Regions from separate parts of the Cupriavidus sp. WKF15 genome, predicted to be linked through region 1. Evidence: predicted binding sites of a transcription regulator. Region 1 holds the regulator's gene; each other region holds the start of a gene.
The links. The regulator FNR, encoded in region 1, switches genes on or off when oxygen is low (the NO sensors DNR and NnrR bind a similar motif). The targets are predictions, from matches to a motif close to TTGATNNNNATCAA.
Positions count from the first base shown of each region.

Region 2: hemN (oxygen-independent coproporphyrinogen III oxidase) is a predicted target of FNR. The motif match lies at 1,573-1,586, and genes of this name have one in related genera.
Region 3: CupriaWKF_RS01090 (Kdo hydroxylase family protein) is a predicted target of FNR. The motif match lies at 2,353-2,366, and genes of this name have one in related genera.
Region 4: CupriaWKF_RS29705 (universal stress protein) is a predicted target of FNR. The motif match lies at 2,160-2,173, and genes of this name have one in related genera.

Region 1 is NZ_CP119572.1:1,342,682-1,346,636, forward strand. Features, by position in the region: gene ccoP (cytochrome-c oxidase, cbb3-type subunit III) at 1-304, shown strand, start outside; gene ccoG (cytochrome c oxidase accessory protein CcoG) at 354-1,826, shown strand; gene CupriaWKF_RS06390 (FixH family protein) at 1,911-2,126, shown strand; gene CupriaWKF_RS06395 (hypothetical protein) at 2,123-2,368, shown strand; gene fnr (fumarate/nitrate reduction transcriptional regulator Fnr) at 2,417-3,142, opposite strand; gene CupriaWKF_RS06405 (sulfite exporter TauE/SafE family protein) at 3,222-3,955, shown strand, end outside.
Region 2 is NZ_CP119572.1:3,576,471-3,580,425, reverse strand. Features, by position in the region: gene CupriaWKF_RS16715 (ABC transporter substrate-binding protein) at 294-1,436, opposite strand; gene hemN (oxygen-independent coproporphyrinogen III oxidase) at 1,647-3,116, shown strand; gene CupriaWKF_RS16705 (c-type cytochrome) at 3,211-3,955, opposite strand, start outside.
Region 3 is NZ_CP119572.1:233,590-237,544, reverse strand. Features, by position in the region: gene CupriaWKF_RS01095 (GMC family oxidoreductase N-terminal domain-containing protein) at 1-1,200, opposite strand, end outside; gene CupriaWKF_RS01090 (Kdo hydroxylase family protein) at 1,352-2,263, opposite strand; gene metK (methionine adenosyltransferase) at 2,455-3,618, opposite strand; gene CupriaWKF_RS01080 (lysophospholipid acyltransferase family protein) at 3,905-3,955, shown strand, end outside.
Region 4 is NZ_CP119573.1:2,689,636-2,693,590, forward strand. Features, by position in the region: gene CupriaWKF_RS29690 (MBL fold metallo-hydrolase) at 1-314, opposite strand, end outside; gene CupriaWKF_RS29695 (universal stress protein) at 326-1,156, opposite strand; gene CupriaWKF_RS29700 (universal stress protein) at 1,195-2,034, opposite strand; gene CupriaWKF_RS29705 (universal stress protein) at 2,262-2,717, shown strand; gene CupriaWKF_RS29710 (DUF1488 domain-containing protein) at 2,749-3,027, shown strand; gene CupriaWKF_RS29715 (CBS domain-containing protein) at 3,082-3,552, shown strand; gene CupriaWKF_RS29720 (universal stress protein) at 3,563-3,955, opposite strand, start outside.

The DNA.
Region 1 (3,955 bases):
TGTGAGGTCGTTGTCTGGCCTGTCGTTTGACCCGATCCGTGCATCGCGCGGCGAGAGCACGTTCAAGTCCACGTGCGCGGCATGCCATGGCGCAACCGGCAAGGGCAACCAGGCACTCGGCGCGCCGAACCTGTCCGACAATGTTTGGCTGTACGGCAGTTCGGAAGGCAGCATTGTCGAAGCCATCCTGAAGGGCCACAACAACCGCATGCCGGCGCACGAGGAGATCCTGACTCCCGAGCGCATCCGCATGCTGACGGCCTACGTCTGGGGTCTTTCCAATACCGGAGGCTCAGGACAATGACCACCGACTCAGGTCCGGGATGCGCGATCGCGGCTGAAGGAGCGCATCCATGAATGCACCCGGGACAGAACCACTGGCCCGCGCGGCCGGCCCGCAAGGGCCGGCGTCGTCGCCTGTCGAAACCTCCGACGAAACGCTCTACGAGGTTCGACGCAAGATATACCCGCGCTCGGTGACGGGCGCGTTCTCCAACTGGCGGGTCTGGATGGTACTCCTGACCCAGCTTATCTACTACGGCACGCCCTGGCTGCAATGGAATGGCAGACAGGCCGTGCTGTTCGACCTTGGCGCGCGCAAGTTCTATATCTTCGGACTGGTGCTCTGGCCACAGGATGTCATCTATCTTGCCGTCCTGCTGGTGATTTCCGCGCTGGCGCTGTTCCTGTTCACGGCGATTGCCGGCCGGCTTTTCTGCGGCTACGCGTGTCCACAAACGGTCTACACCGAAATATTCATGTGGATCGAGCGACATGTCGAAGGCGACCGCTTCGCGCGGATCCGCCTGGACGGTGATCCCTGGAGCGCGCGCAAGTTCCGCCTGAAGGCTACCAAGCACTCCCTGTGGATACTGGTCGCGCTGTGGACGGGCTTCACGTTCATTGGCTACTTTGCGCCGATCCGTGAGCTTGGCGGCCAGGTACTGAGCTTCTCGCTGGGTCCGTGGCAGGCGTTCTGGATGCTTTTTTACGCCTTCGCCACGTGGGGGAATGCAGGCTTCATGCGCGAGCAGGTCTGCAAGTACATGTGTCCGTATGCGCGGTTCCAGAGCGTGATGGTCGACCCCGACACCTATGTGGTCACCTACGACGTCGGGCGCGGCGAGCCGCGCGGCAGCCGGTCGCGCAAGGTGGATCATCACCAGGCCGGGCTAGGTGACTGCGTCAACTGCAGCATCTGCGTGCAGGTGTGCCCGACCGGCATCGATATCCGTGACGGGTTGCAATACGAGTGCATCGGTTGCGGTGCCTGCATCGATGCATGCAACCAGGTCATGGACAAGATGGACTACCCGCGCGGGCTGATCCGCTATACGTCCGAGAATGCCATGCGCAAGGCGCTGTCGGCCGCTGCGGCGCGCAAGCGGCTGGTGCGGCCGCGGACCATCATCTACTCGATTATCTGGCTGGTGATGGTTGCAGGTTTCGTGGCTTCGCTTGCGCTGCGCACGCCATTGAAAGTGGACATCATCCGTGACCGCGGGGCGCTTGGGCGTGAGGTGGACGGGCGCTGGATCGAAAACGTCTATCGACTGCAACTCATCAATACCACCGAGGCGCCCATGCGCATCAGCGTGAAGGCCGAGAGCGACGAACTGAAGAACATGACCGTCGAGTACGATCCGGACGCGCAGGCTCTGGCGCCGACATCGAACAGGCTGGTGCCGATCCGGATTCGCGTGCCGATCGACGATGCCGCGCAAGGTACGCACAAGATCAGCGTGACAGTGACCAGCGAAGGTGCGGGGCAAGGTAGTGCGCAAATCAGGCAATCTACCAGTTTCATCGTGCCACGCAATTTGTGATGCTAAGGGCGGCACGGCGCGTCGGCGCTGTGCCGTACCAAACCGCGAGCGCCTCGATGAGGCGTTGACGAAGGGGGCAAGGCGATGCAAGAAAGCAATCCGTGGTGGAAAGAGCCGTGGCCGTGGCTGCTGATGAGTGGTCCGTTGCTGGCCATGGTGGCTTGCGGCGTGACTATCTGGCTGGCTTCCACTCATCCTGACCGGCCAGTGGTCGATGGTGTGGCCCGGCATGGCCTGGTTGTCGAGAAGGTGGCAGGTGCCTCGGGCAGTGCCAAGGCACCGCAAGCGAGGCAGCCATGAGGCTGCGCTGGCTGATGTGGGTACTGTGGCCGGCGTTCCTGATGGCCGGGGTTGCCACGGCAACTGTGTTTTCCGTGGTGGACCCTGGCGACCTGAATTTCTTCGGTCAGCCGATCGAGGCCTCGCGCGAGGCGGTCTATACGATCGGTTTCCTGCTGGCCTGGATATTCTGCGCATTGTCCAGCGGACTGACGCTGTACACCATGCCGACAAAGCTCAGCGAAACGGACGAGCTGGAGTAAGAAGCGGCAGGAATTGACCGCCTTGCCACGCGAGGCGGTCAGATGGCCTCAGCAGGAGCGGCTGTAGACTTGCTTGATGCCCGCCATGTCGACTAGCTTGACGTGACGTTGACGGATCTGGATCAAGCCGGCCTCGGCAAATCGTGAGAACAGACGGCTGACCGTTTCGAGCTTCAGACCCAGGTAGCTGCCGATTTCTTCCCGGCTCATGCGCATGACGAACTCGGTCGACGAATACCCGCGGGCGGACAAGCGCTCGGACAGGTTGATGAGGAACGCGGCAAGCCGCTCCTCGGCGCGCATGGAGCCAAGCGTGACGAGCATGAGCTGGTCATGCGAGATTTCCTTGCCCATCAGGCGCAGGAACTGCTGCTGCAACGATGGCAGGTCGATGGACAGCGACTGGAGATCGGCCAGGCGAACGACGCATACCTCCGTGTCTTCGAGGGCGGTGGCATCCGAGGCGTGCTGCATCTCTCCCAGGCCGTCGAGGCCAACCACTTCGCCTGGCAAGTGGAAACCGGTGATTTGCGAGCGGCCGTCTTCCGTGGTGACATGCGTCTTCAGGGTGCCGAAGCGAATGGCATAGACCGCAGTCAGCGGATCGCCCATGCGGTAAAGAGTTTCGCCCTTGTGGACACGGACACGTTCCTGCACCAGGGTGTCCATCTTCTGCAGGTCCTGCTGGCTCATGCCCACCGGCAGGCACAATTGCCCCATGCCGCAAGTGGAGCAACGGGGCGACATCTCGGTGACGGGGATGGATGTTAGCAATTGGAACCTGCAGTATTGGAGCGGCGAGGGCGCAATACGTGCATTTTAACGCGCGATGTGATGCGGTAGGGAGTTGCAGTTGACTTTTGGTGTGCTACTCAGTGTTTTCATGCTCGCCTTGCTAGGGGGCTTCCACTGCGCTGCCATGTGTGGTGGCGTAGCGCTGGCTGTCGAGCAACGCGCCGCCGGCGTACCCGTTGCCGTTGTGCGGCGCCCACAGGACTGGCTCGTGGAGCTCCTTGTCATGCATGTCGGGCGTATTTCCACTTACATGCTGCTTGGTGCGCTGCTGGGCGCCTTGGGGGCGACGGCCTGGCGTCAGGACTATCTGCCCGTCCAGCGCTGGCTGTTCGGAGTCGGCAGCGCCTTGCTGCTACTGTCTGGCTGGCGCTTGATACGCGGCGAGGCCTTTACCATCGTGTGGCTGGAGCGCCTCGCGGCGCGTGCGGTTAGCGCCAGTGCCGCCGGCATGGCTCGATTGGGCAGAAAGACGACGGAAGCCAAGGCTCGGCGGGGCGGCCTGGCACGCCGCTATGGGATGGGACTGGCTTGGGGTTTGGTGCCCTGCGGCATGGTTTATGGGGCCCTGGCCCTTGCTTTGCTGGCCGGAAATGCGCCCTCGGGGGCGCTGGTGATGGGCGCCTTTGGCCTCGGTACGTTGCCTAATCTGCTGGCGCTGTCGAGCTTTTCGGGGCTTTTGCGCGCCTGGTCGCGACGGAGCTGGGTAAGGGTCGGGGCCGGCTTGGCCGTCATGGCATTCGGTGCATTGGGAATCGGCCGAGCGGTGTTGTTGCCACATTCCCTGGCAGAGCA
Region 2 (3,955 bases), 1.5 Mb from region 1:
ATATTGCCGATACCAAGCGATATGAACGGGACATGGCCCACGTGCCGGCGCGGGCCTAATATTTTCCGGCGTTGGCGCGGAGCTGTCCTGTGCGGGCGTCGGGCGTCGGGCGGTGACGCGGGAATAGGGAAGGGTTGGGGGTGTCGTGTGTTTCGCCGGCTACGCCGGCGAAACAGCGGCGCCTGCCAAGCACGACAACCCCACCATCACCCATTCCCCGCACTCCGCTTATCGCCTTGATCTCAGGAGCGCACGCCCGTGTATCGGGCCTGATACAAAGGCGCCACAGGGAACTACCGCGCGCCTGAAGCGGCCAGCTGCACGTAGCGCGAGCCGCGCTGGCCCTGCGTGAAGTCGAGCGTGAAATCGCCCACGTCGATGCGTGCCTGCAGCGCGCGCCGCAGTTCCACCGTGCCGTTGCCGTGCCACCCGCCCAGGGCGCGCACCAGCCACGCCGCGCCGATGTATCCGGCGATGGTCGCAGGCGAGGGCGGTTCATCGAGGTATTGCTTCATGCGGGCCACATGCTCCTTGACCACGCGCAGCGTGGCGGCCTGCGGGCCGGGGGCGACCTGCGTCAGCACCATGCCGCCCGGGTAGCCTGCGCCGAGCACTTCGCGCGCGACCGCAGGGCTGACCGCGGACAACCCGACCAGGAATCCGTACCAGCCTTGCGCGGCCAGCGCGCGGCCCAGGCTCGCATAGGCGAGCGTATCGCCCGCCACGATCACGGCACCCGGCCGTTGCGCCGCGATGGTGCGCGCTGCGGCGTCCGGGCTGCCGCCCAGCGGCACCGCGCGCGTGCCCGTCGTGGATTCCAGCCGGGTCAGCCACGATGCACCATTGCCGGACGCGGTGGCGGCGAACTCCGCCGAGACCGCCAGGGCCACGCGGGTCAGCCCATAGTCGCGCAACTGCTTCACCGCGGCGTCGAGCTCGGCCTGGTAGTCGGCCCGCGTGAACCAGACGTTGTCCGCGCTCAGGGCAAGGCCCGAGAGCGGCGCCACGATCTGCACGCCGCGCCGGTGCAGTTCGGGCGAGGCCGCCAGCGCGGGCAGCAACCGGTCGCCCGGACCGAACAGCAATTCGGCATGCTCGCTATCCACGAGCGACAGTGCCTGCGCGAGCGCCGCGCGCGGATCGGCATCGGCGTCGCGCACGACATGCGCGATCCGCACGGGCCCTCCCGTGGCGTTGGCCGCGTCGAACATGACCTTGGCGCCCGCCAGATAGTCGCGCGCCAGATCGGCCTGCGCGCCGCTGCGGTCGAGCAGGTGCCCGACCACGGCAGTGCGCCGGGCCGGTGACTGGGCCAGGACCGGCGGCGTGGCGGCCAGTCCGCCAAGCGCCAGCATCAGCTGGCGGCGTCGCGGGGAGTCTGGCAGCGCTTCGCCGCGCAGCGATGGGTACGGCAAACAGGGCAGGATTGAAGGCATGGGAACACGGTTGGCTGAGCGATCCGGGCGGTGGCTGCCGGAGATGCGGGGCGCAGCGTATCCGGCATCCGTGACAGAAATGTGACGCAGCCCCCCCGCTCACGAGGGGTGTGCGCAAGCATTGCGGCGGTGGTGCTTGACGCGGGTCAAGTCCCTGCACGCGTCGCGGAACTAGCATGGACCGTCAAACTCCCCCATAAGTCCGCCCCCATGAACACGTCATCCACGCCATCCGCGGCGCTCGACCGCCGCGCCTTGTCCGACTTCCGCGCGCTGGCAGGCCGAATCGACGGCAACGGTCCGCGTTATACGTCCTACCCCACGGCAGACCGCTTCCATGGCGGCTTCGACGAAGCCGCCTATCATGCTGCGCTGGCGGACTGCGGCGCGGCGGCGCCGGCGCCGTTGTCGCTGTACCTGCACATCCCGTTCTGCGAGAACATCTGCTACTACTGCGGCTGCAACAAGGTCATCACGCGTGACCATGGGCGCAGCGCCAAATACGTGAGCTACCTAGGGCGCGAAATGGCCCTTGCTGCGGCACACCTTGGCGGGCGCAGGCAGGTGTTGCAATCGCACTGGGGTGGTGGCACACCGACTTTCCTGAACCCGGCCGAGATGCGCCGCTTGATGGCTTCGCTGCACGAGCACTTCGACCTGCCGGCCGACGGCGAGCACTCGATCGAGATCGATCCGCGCCGCGTCGACCACGAACGCATGGCGTTGCTCGCCGAACTCGGCTTCAACCGTGTCAGCCTCGGCGTGCAGGATTTCGATCCCGAAGTCCAGCAGGCCATCCATCGCGTGCAGCCGTTCGAGGAAACCCGGGCGGTGGTCGATGCTTCGCGCGAACTGGGGTTCCGCTCGGTCAGCCTGGACCTGATCTACGGGCTGCCGCACCAGACCACGGCGCGCTTCAACGCGACGGTGGAGCGGGTACTGACGTTGCGGCCGGACCGGCTCTCGGTCTACAGCTACGCGCACCTGCCGCACGTCTTCAAGCCGCAGCGGCGCATCGATGAAAACGCCTTGCCGAGCGCGGGCGAGAAGCTCGACATTCTGGTCTCCACGATCGAGCGCCTGACCGCCGCCGGCTACGTCTATATCGGCATGGACCACTTCGCGCTGCCCGACGACGACCTCGCCGTGGCCCAGCGCGAGGGCCGGTTGCAGCGCAATTTCCAGGGCTACTCCACGCATGCCGGCTATGACCAGCTCGGCTTCGGCATTTCCGCGATCGGAGCCGTGGCGGGACGATACGTGCAGAACGCGCGCACGCTGGACGACTATTACGCTGCGCTCGACGACGGCCGGCTGCCGGTCATACGTGGCTTCGCGATGGAGCGCGACGATCATCTGCGCCGCGAGATCATCGGCGCGCTGATGTGCAACGGCGTGCTCGACATCGCGCAGATCGAGGCACGCCATGGCATCGATTTCGCGGACGTGTTCGCCGCGGAACTCGGCGATCTCGACCGGCTCGGTGTCGATGGCCTGGTCCGCCGCGAGCCGGGCCGCATCGAGGTGACCATGCTGGGCCGCCTGCTCGTGCGCCGCGTGGCCATGGTGTTCGACCGGTACCTGCGCGAAGATGCCGCGCGGCCGCCTGCCGCGCAGCCAGCCGCCAACGACGGTGCCGAGCCGGTGCGGTTCGTGCCGCGGTACTCGCGCGTGGTCTGAACCGGCGGCGCCATTCCTGGCGCACGGCGACAGGCGAAGAACCAAAAAAAAGCCCGCGAACCAGTCGCGGGCTTTCTTTACAGCGCAGCCGGTATTACTTGGCAGCGCTCGCCATGTAGTCGGCGGCGGCGAGCACGTCGGCGTCCGGGCCGGCATAACCGCCCTTCGGCGGCATCACGCCCTTGCCCTTCAGCGCGAAGTTGTGGACAGCGTCCATGCCTTCCTTCAGGCGTGGTGCCCAGGCGGCCTTGTCGCCGAACTTGGGAGCACCGGCAACGCCAGCAGCATGGCAGGCGGCGCAGACCTGGTCATAGACCTTCTTGCCCACATCGGCGGACGCCGCGGCAGGTGCAGCGGCCGGTGCCGGCGCAGCAGCAGCGGGCGCTGCCGGGGCGGCGGCTGCCGCAGGTGCGGCACCAGCGTCCGTTGCCGCGGTGGCGGCCGGAGCAGCGGCGGCCGGAGCCGGCGGCTCGGGGAACTTGGCGCCGCCGGCGTCAGCCATGTAGACCACGGCGCGGCCCAGTTCGTAGTCGGAATAGTCGTCCGGCGTGGTGCCCGCGCGGGCCTGCATGGCGCCCTTGCCGTTCAGGAGGGACTTCAGCAGGCCATCGAAGCCCTGGCCGATGCGGCCGGCCCAGTCGCCAGCGTTGCTGTACTTCGGCGCGCCCGCCGCACCCGTGGCGTGGCAGGCAGCGCAGACTTCCTTGTAGACCTGCTCGCCGGTCTTGAAGACGCGCGGCGCATTAGCGTCCTTGATCTCAAGCGCTGCGACCGGCTTGATGCGGTCATTGATGGCTTCGGCCGTGGTAATCGAACCGGCACCTTCCTTGGAACCATGG
Region 3 (3,955 bases), 1.1 Mb from region 1:
CGGGCGCAGCACGCATACATGGCACGAATAGCCATGGCCGAAGCGAAGCGTGCGCATATGGTCATCCGCCATGGCCACCACGAAATGGAGCTGCAGGTCGGGCTCGGCCAGCCCCGGGCGGCTGCGGATAAACGCGCCCGCCTCGGCAAAGTTCGAACTCATCATGCCCGCGCGCTCGCGCCGGTAGCGCAGCATCTCCGACAACAAGCGCATGGCGCCGCCCAGCGAAAGGCCGAACAACTCGGGCGCAGCCAGGCGCTTCTGCAGGATGATGTCGAGGTGGTCCTGCAGGTTGCCGCCCACGCCCGGCAAATCATGCACGACCGGTATGCCAAGCTCGCGCAGGTGCGCCGCCGGCCCGATGCCCGAAGCCATCAGCAGTTGTGGCGAGCCGAAGGTGCCGGCCGACAGGATCACGTCGCGGCGCGCGCGCAGCAGGTGCTGGCGGCCGTTGCGCACAGCCAGTACGCCTGCCGCATGCCTGCCTTCGAACACAATGCGCAGCACCTGCATGCCGGTCAGCACGTGCAGGCCGGCACGTCCGCCGTTACAGGCCTTGTCGCGTGCATTGCCGCCATGCAGGTAGGCACGCGCGGCGTTCCAGCGCTCGCCTTCGTGCTGCGTGACCTGGTACCAGCCGACACCTTCCTGCTCCTCGCCGTTGAAGTCGTCGTTGCGCGCATAGCCGGCCTGCTGCGCGGCGTCGATGAAATGCTGGCCAAATGGGTTGGGCGTGCGCAGGTCCGCCACATGGAGCGGGCCCGTGCCGCCATGCAACGGATCGTCGTCGCTGCCGGCCACGCGAGCATTGCACTCGGCACGGCGGAAGTACGGCAGCACATCATCCCAGGACCAGCCGTCGCAGCCCGCGGTGGCCCACGCGTCGTAGTCCGCCGGCCGGCCGCGCGTGTAGATCATGGCATTGATCGACGAGCTGCCGCCGAGCCCGCGCCCCCTCGGCTGGAAGCCGCGCCTGCCATTCAGGCCAGGCTGCGGCACGGTCTCGTAGGCGTAGTTGCGCGCGCCGACATGCGGCAGCATCAGCGCGGCACCCGCGGGTGTGCGCACCAGCACATGGTGGTCGTGATGGCCTGCCTCGATCAGCGCGATACTGTCGCTGCCGCTATCGGCCAGGCGCCCGGCCAGCGCACATCCGGCCGAACCCGCGCCGACAACGACATAGTCATACGTGGTTTCCATCTGTCTCCCCGCGACTCCGGAGACCGCGGCGGGGCGTGCGCCCTCTGCCCGCTCCCGGAGGATGGCAAGCCTGAAGACCAGTGTAGGCGCTGGCCCGGCGGGAAGTGAAGCCCGGCGGCCGCCGATGCGGCTGCGCGGAACGTCCGGACGGTCAGGAGACCAGCATCGGCCGGCCCAGCATGCGTGACAGCACTGCTTCCGGCGAATGGGTATGGTCGGAGATGGCCTTCGGGTCCAGGTAGATGGTCTGCTCCATCATCGAGCGGCCACGCATGGCCGCGTGCAACAGCTGGTCACTGAAGACAATCCACGTCGATCCCGGCGGAAACTGGAATTCCTGCTGCGGCACGTTGGCCTGATAGTCCAGGTCGGCCTTGGCAAGGTCGTGCAGCTGCAGCATGCGGTGGTCGTATTCCGAGCGCTTGCGCTTGGTGATGTGGAGCTGCTTCATCAGCCACGCCTGTCCCGGCCACATGCCATGGGTCTTCGGCACGAAACGCTGCGCAAAATCGGCGAACGGCTCGCCAACGCGCCAGACGCGCGGCGCGGCAGGGTCGATGTTGTGGAACACGCGCAACAGGCGCTGGCCCAGCAGCGGGTTCGACGGGAAGGAATCGACATGCAGGCGGGTGTCGTCCTTGCGCCAGCTCACCGGGCGGCCGGCAATCTCGCTCGGGCGCAGCGACGTGCCGGCGCGCGTCATGTACGGGCCGTATTCCGGGAACAGCGACAGCACCAGCTTTTCGCTGAATTCGGCATAGCGGCGGATCAGCCGGTACAGGTCGGCAAGATCCTGCGCAGTGCCCTGCGCGCCGCGCACGGCGGTGTCAGTGGCGCGCAGGTTGATGTTCTTGGACTTGCCATCCGAATAACGGTTGTCGAGGAAACGCTCCTCGCCCGGCTCGAAGCGGAAATGCAGGTCGGGGAAATAGAGCACCGCGCCTTGTTCGAGCTGGCGGCGCAGGTCCGCCCGCGTCGCGGCATCCACCGTGGGCGACCAGTCGGTGTATGGCTGCGGGCGGATCAGGTCGAGCTGGGCTGACGAAGTGGAAGCGGATGGCATGGGCGTTCTCGGTTTGCCGAATGCACGCATTTTACGCGCTGCTGGGGTGACGGCCGCCGCACAGGATAGGATGGCCCCGGGATTTGTTCTTGATGGATATCAAGGCACGCGCATCGCGGAGCGGAAGTAACACCCGCAAAAAACCCCGCGGGCCAGCGGCCGGCGGGGCTTCGTGCCGGAGCGGCAGCGACTTACAGGCCGGCGGCTGCGCGCAGGGCGGCGGCCTTGTCGGTCGCTTCCCACGAGAATTCCGGCTCTTCGCGGCCGAAGTGGCCGTAAGCCGCGGTCTTCTCGTAGATCGGGCGCAGCAAGTCCAGCATCTGCACAATGCCCTTCGGACGCAGGTCGAAGTGCTCCTGCACCAGCTCGGCGATCTTCGCGTCAGGAATCTTGCCGGTGCCTTCCGTGTAGACGGTCACGTTGATCGGGCGCGCCACGCCGATGGCGTAGCTCACCTGCACCTGGCACTGGCGCGCCAGGCCGGCGGCGACCACGTTCTTGGCCACGTAGCGGGCGGCGTAGGCGGCCGAGCGGTCGACCTTCGACGGATCCTTGCCCGAGAATGCGCCACCGCCGTGCGGCGAGGCGCCGCCGTAGGTATCGACGATGATCTTCCGGCCGGTCAGGCCGCAATCGCCCTGCGGGCCGCCGATCACGAAGCGGCCGGTCGGGTTGACCAGGTACTTGGTGTCCTTGAGCATCTCCGGCGGCAGCACCGGCTTGATGATTTCCTCGATCACGGCTTCGCGGATCTGGGCCTGGGTGATGTCGGGGGCATGCTGAGTCGACAGGACCACGGTGTCCACGCTGTGCGGACGGCCGTCGACATAGCGCACCGTGACCTGCGATTTGGCGTCCGGACGCAGCCAGGGCAGGCGGCCGTCGCGGCGCAGTTGCGACTGGCGCTCGACCAGGCGGTGCGAGTAATAGATCGGGAACGGCATCAGTTCCGGAGTCTCGTCGCAGGCGTAGCCGAACATGAGGCCCTGGTCGCCGGCACCCTGGTTCAGGTAATCGTCGGAGGCACGGTCCACGCCCTGGGCAATGTCGGGCGATTGCTTGTCATACGCGACCAGCACCGCGCAGCCCTTGTAGTCGATGCCGTAGTCGGTGTTGTCGTAACCGATGCGCTTGATGGTGTCGCGCGCGACCTGGATATAGTCGACGTTGGCCGTGGTGGTGATTTCCCCGGCCAGCACGACCAGCCCGGTGTTGCAGAGCGTCTCGGCAGCCACGCGCGCGTACTTGTCCTGCGCCAGGATGGCGTCGAGGACCGCGTCGGAAATCTGGTCTGCGACCTTGTCGGGATGGCCTTCGGATACAGATTCCGAAGTGAAAAGGAAGTCGTTTGCCACGAACTTGTTCTCCAGGTTGGCTATTGCGTGCCAGCCTGTCGGGTCATGGCGGCGACGCTTTAGCGGTATTTTGAGGCCGCTCGGTTAGAGCGGTATCGCCCCGCAAGTTGTCAGTTAACTCGGCGATACACGCTATTATACGCGCCTGCCGGCACAATGCAGCCGGTGGCCCCAAGGCCACCGTGCACCGGCGCACGCCGGTCCGATACAGGGTTACGGCAGAAACCGCCCGGATCCTGAGCCCTGCATACGAATACCTCAGGCCGCTTCACCAACGCCACAACCGATGACTTTCCTGTTCTGGCTGCTCTCCCGCTTGCCGCTGCGCGTGCTCCAG
Region 4 (3,955 bases), on a different replicon from region 1:
TCCTCGGCAAGCGCCGCGCTGTCGGGCAGCAGGATGCCGCATAGTTGCGCGGTTCCCATGGAGCAGAACACCGTGCCGCGAAAGCCGTTGCGCACGAGCAGCGGCACATAGCCGCTGTGGTCGATATGCGCATGCGTCAGGATCACGGCATCCAGGTTGGCGAGGTCCACGGGGAGTGGCTCCCAGTTGCGCAATCGAAGCGACTTGAAGCCCTGGAACAGCCCGCAATCCACCATGACGCGGCTGCGTCCAGTGTCGAGTACATATTTCGAACCTGTGACGGAGTCCGTGGCACCGAGGAATAGGAGCTCCACTACGCCCCCTTTCAATGGGAAAGCAGCAGCGGCACAGGACAAGCGCGCATCAGGCTACGGGTCGTCCCGCCCATGATCAGCTCGCGGACACGCCAGTGACCGTAGCCACCGGCCACCAGCATCCCGGCGTCCAGCGTCTGCAATGCTTCGAGGATCACGGTCCCGACCGGCTCCGCGGTTTGTTCGGTATGGACCCCGGCAATGACGCCATGCCGCCTCAGATAGTGCCTCAGGCCGGCAACTGGCTCGCTGTTCGCGTCCGGGCTTCCCTTCTCATCCCAGACGGCGAGAATCGTCACCTTGCCGGCACACAGCAGCAGCGGCATGGCGTCGGCGACCGCGCGTGCCGCTTCACGGCCGCCATCCCAGGCGATTACCACATGTCCGCCGTGCAGCCGCGCGGGTTGTGGCGGCACGAGAAGCACCGGGCGGCCGGCATTCAGCAGCACCTGCTCCGCGATCCGCTGCATCTCGCTGTCCCCGGGGGGCAGCATGCCTGCCAGAACGATGATGTCGGCAACGCGTCCTTCCTGCGCGAGTACCCAGCCGGGTTCATCCTCCACGACATGGTGCGTGAACGGCGTGCCGTGCGCCGACCGGGCGACTGTTTCACTAAGCAGTTCGCCGGACGCGGCGGTGTGCGCAAGGCGTCTGCGGCGCGCCCGCTCGGCGTGGCTTGCGGCCTCCTCACCAGCGCGGAAAAGCGGGCCCAGACTGACGCCGGTTGCGCTGACGCCAACCAGATGTCCGCCAAAACGCGCCGCGAGTTCGGCGGCCATCCGGATGCGCGCCTGACAGCCCGCATCGCTACCGAGCGCGACCAGCACAGTCCTGTATTCCATGGCCTGTCCTTTTCAGATGACTGGATTGGTGTTCTCCGTCAATGCGACAGAAGCACCGGTACGGTCATCGACGCCAGGATCGTACGCGTCACGCCGCCAAGGACCAGTTCGCGCACCCGTCCATGCCCGTAGGCACCCATGACGATCAGGTCCGAGCCCAGGTCCGCAGCCCGGGACAGCAACATCTCTCCCGTATCGTTGCCGACGTCTGTCTCGATGTCATGGAGTTGCGCCTGCACGCGATGCCGGCTCAGCCACTCGACCGCATATCGCGCGGGAGAAAGCCAAAGGTCGGATGAGACGTCCGGCTTGCCCCACGAGACCACGTCCACCGACTCCGCGCGCCGCAGGAAGGGCAAGGCGTCGTGAATGGCCCGGGCAGCTTCCCGGCTGCCGTTCCAGGCAACCAGGATGGTCTTGCCAACCTTGGGAAACGCGCCCGCATAGGGCACGACCAGGGCCGGCCGTCCGCACTGCAACACCACGGACTCGACGAAATGAGGGTCGTCGAACGCCTCGTTGTCCGCCGGATCACGCTGGCCCAGAACGATCAGGTCCGCCGCGTGGGCATCTCCCTGTACGGTAGCCGCCGTTGCCCACTCGGTCGTACGCCACTCGGTCGGGATGACAAGCCCGTCCGTTGCGCCCAGGAATGCCTGGCGAGCCATTTCACCGGCATGACGTTGCCACTCCTTGTAGGAAGCCAGGTAACGGTCACCGTCCATCAGGTAACGGGTTGACCTTGGCTCCGGCTCTCCCAAGGCCAGCAAGCCAATCAGCGTTGCCTGATACTCCACCGCCAGTTGGACGGCGAGGTGCAGACGCTGGTGCATGTGGCGGCTGGCGTCGAGGTGAACCATGATCGTCGCGTAGTCCATGGAGAAGCTCCTTGTAGCGGCATGGCAGAGCCGCCCTTGCAATCTAGACGCCAGCGCCAGCCTGGACTTGTCACACATCAAGCTTCATGGCGAAGGCCCACCGGTTGCCAGACGCAAGCGCCCGTTTGACACACATCAAGCCGGTCTTCCCCGCGCAGCCTAGCCTTGATTCATGCCGACCGGTGCCTCCGCTGTCAGCCTGGCTCCCTGTCTCGAGAGGTCTCAGCATGTATCAGCGAATCCTCGTGGCTGTCGATGGCAGCCAGTCAGCCTCGCTCGCGGTCGACCAGGCCATCATTCTTGCCAAGGCGACCGGCGCGGAAGTCAAGGCGCTGTTCGTGGTGGATGACAACGATCTCTTCCTCGACTTGAAATACAGCGATCCGACAGACCTACTGGAGAAGGTCATGACCTACGGCCAGGCGACCCTGACCAGGACAGTGGACCGCTTCCGGGCCGCCGGGATACCTGGCGTGACACACCTGATCGAGCGCACGAACACTCTCGGACTGGTCGCCGACACCATTGCCGCGGAAGCCGACAAGTGGAAGGCCGACCTGATCGTGCTCGGGACGCATGGGCGGCGTGGCTTTCGGCGCACGGTGATGGGAAGCGTGTCCGAAGGCGTTATCCGCAGGACATGCTTGCCAGTCCTTCTGACCCGAAGCGAAGTGGAACGCTGACGGGTCAATGACCTGAACGAAGGGTGCTGTCATGAGTCAGATCGTCTTTCTCAACACCGAGCCGGCTTATTGCCCCGGAGGTCCAAGCCTGCAATGCGCGGCGCAGATAGATGGGTGTCATGCGTCATATGAGATAACAGCGGAGGCGCTGGAAGACCACTTCGGCGCCCGCTCCTATCTCCGTGAAGACCTCATCCCCGCCTTCCTGAACCATCGCAAGACGATCGAGGGAGTTGCTCGCGGCGTGTTCGAGATGACCGGCGCCTGTCACATCGTCCTGCATAGCGGGCACTTCCGGTTTGCCGCGTAGACGACGTCATGCCGCAGGCGCACAAGGGGCGAAGCGCGTGGGAGGGAACGAAAGATGAAAGTCGACGAGATCTGTTCACGCGGCGTGACTCACATTGCCATGACCGGCGGCCTTCATGAGGCTGCAAGGCTCATGCGCGACCACTGTGCCAGCGCACTGCTCGTCACGGATGGCATGCCGGGCCGGCTGTACGTCAGGGGACTGGTGACGGATCGGGACATCGTTGTCCATGGCCTCGCCGACGCTGACGGCTTCAGCGACAAGACCGTGGCCTCGGTCATGACGCAAGGTGTTCTTTCGATCGAACGGGACGCCCATGTAGGCGAAGCGCTGCGCACCATGCTCGCCCACGGCGTCCGGAATCTCGCGGTGGTAGGCGAAGACCGCGCGCTATTGGGGGTACTGTCCATCGATGAAGTCATCTGCGCGCTGGTTTCGGATATGGCCCTGGTGGCAGGCATCTTCCAGCGCGCGCGGACTGGCGACGCGCGCCATACCGAGCAGCCGCGCCTCTACCTTTTCTAGGATGCTGTTTTCAGTGCGAGAACAGCACCGGGACCGTCATCGATGCCAGCAAGGTCCGCGTCACCCCGCCCAGCACCAGTTCCCGCATGCGTCCGTGCCCGTACGCCCCCATTACGATCAGGTCCGCATCGAAATCCGCTGCCCTGGACAGCAGAAGTTCACCGATTGTCAGGTCGGATCCGCCCGGGCCATGCTCGACTCCCACGGTCACGCCTTGTTGCTCGAGAACACGTGCCGCGTGTCCCACCGGTGTGGCATCGGGACGCATTTCCTTGGCCGCAGTCGGCGCGCTCAGAATGCGCGCCTGTGCCCCCGCGATAAGTGGCAAGGCGTCATGCAGGGCTCGCGCGGCTTCGCGGCTGCCGTTCCAGGCGATCATCACGCGGGCGCCTGTCGCGGAGAA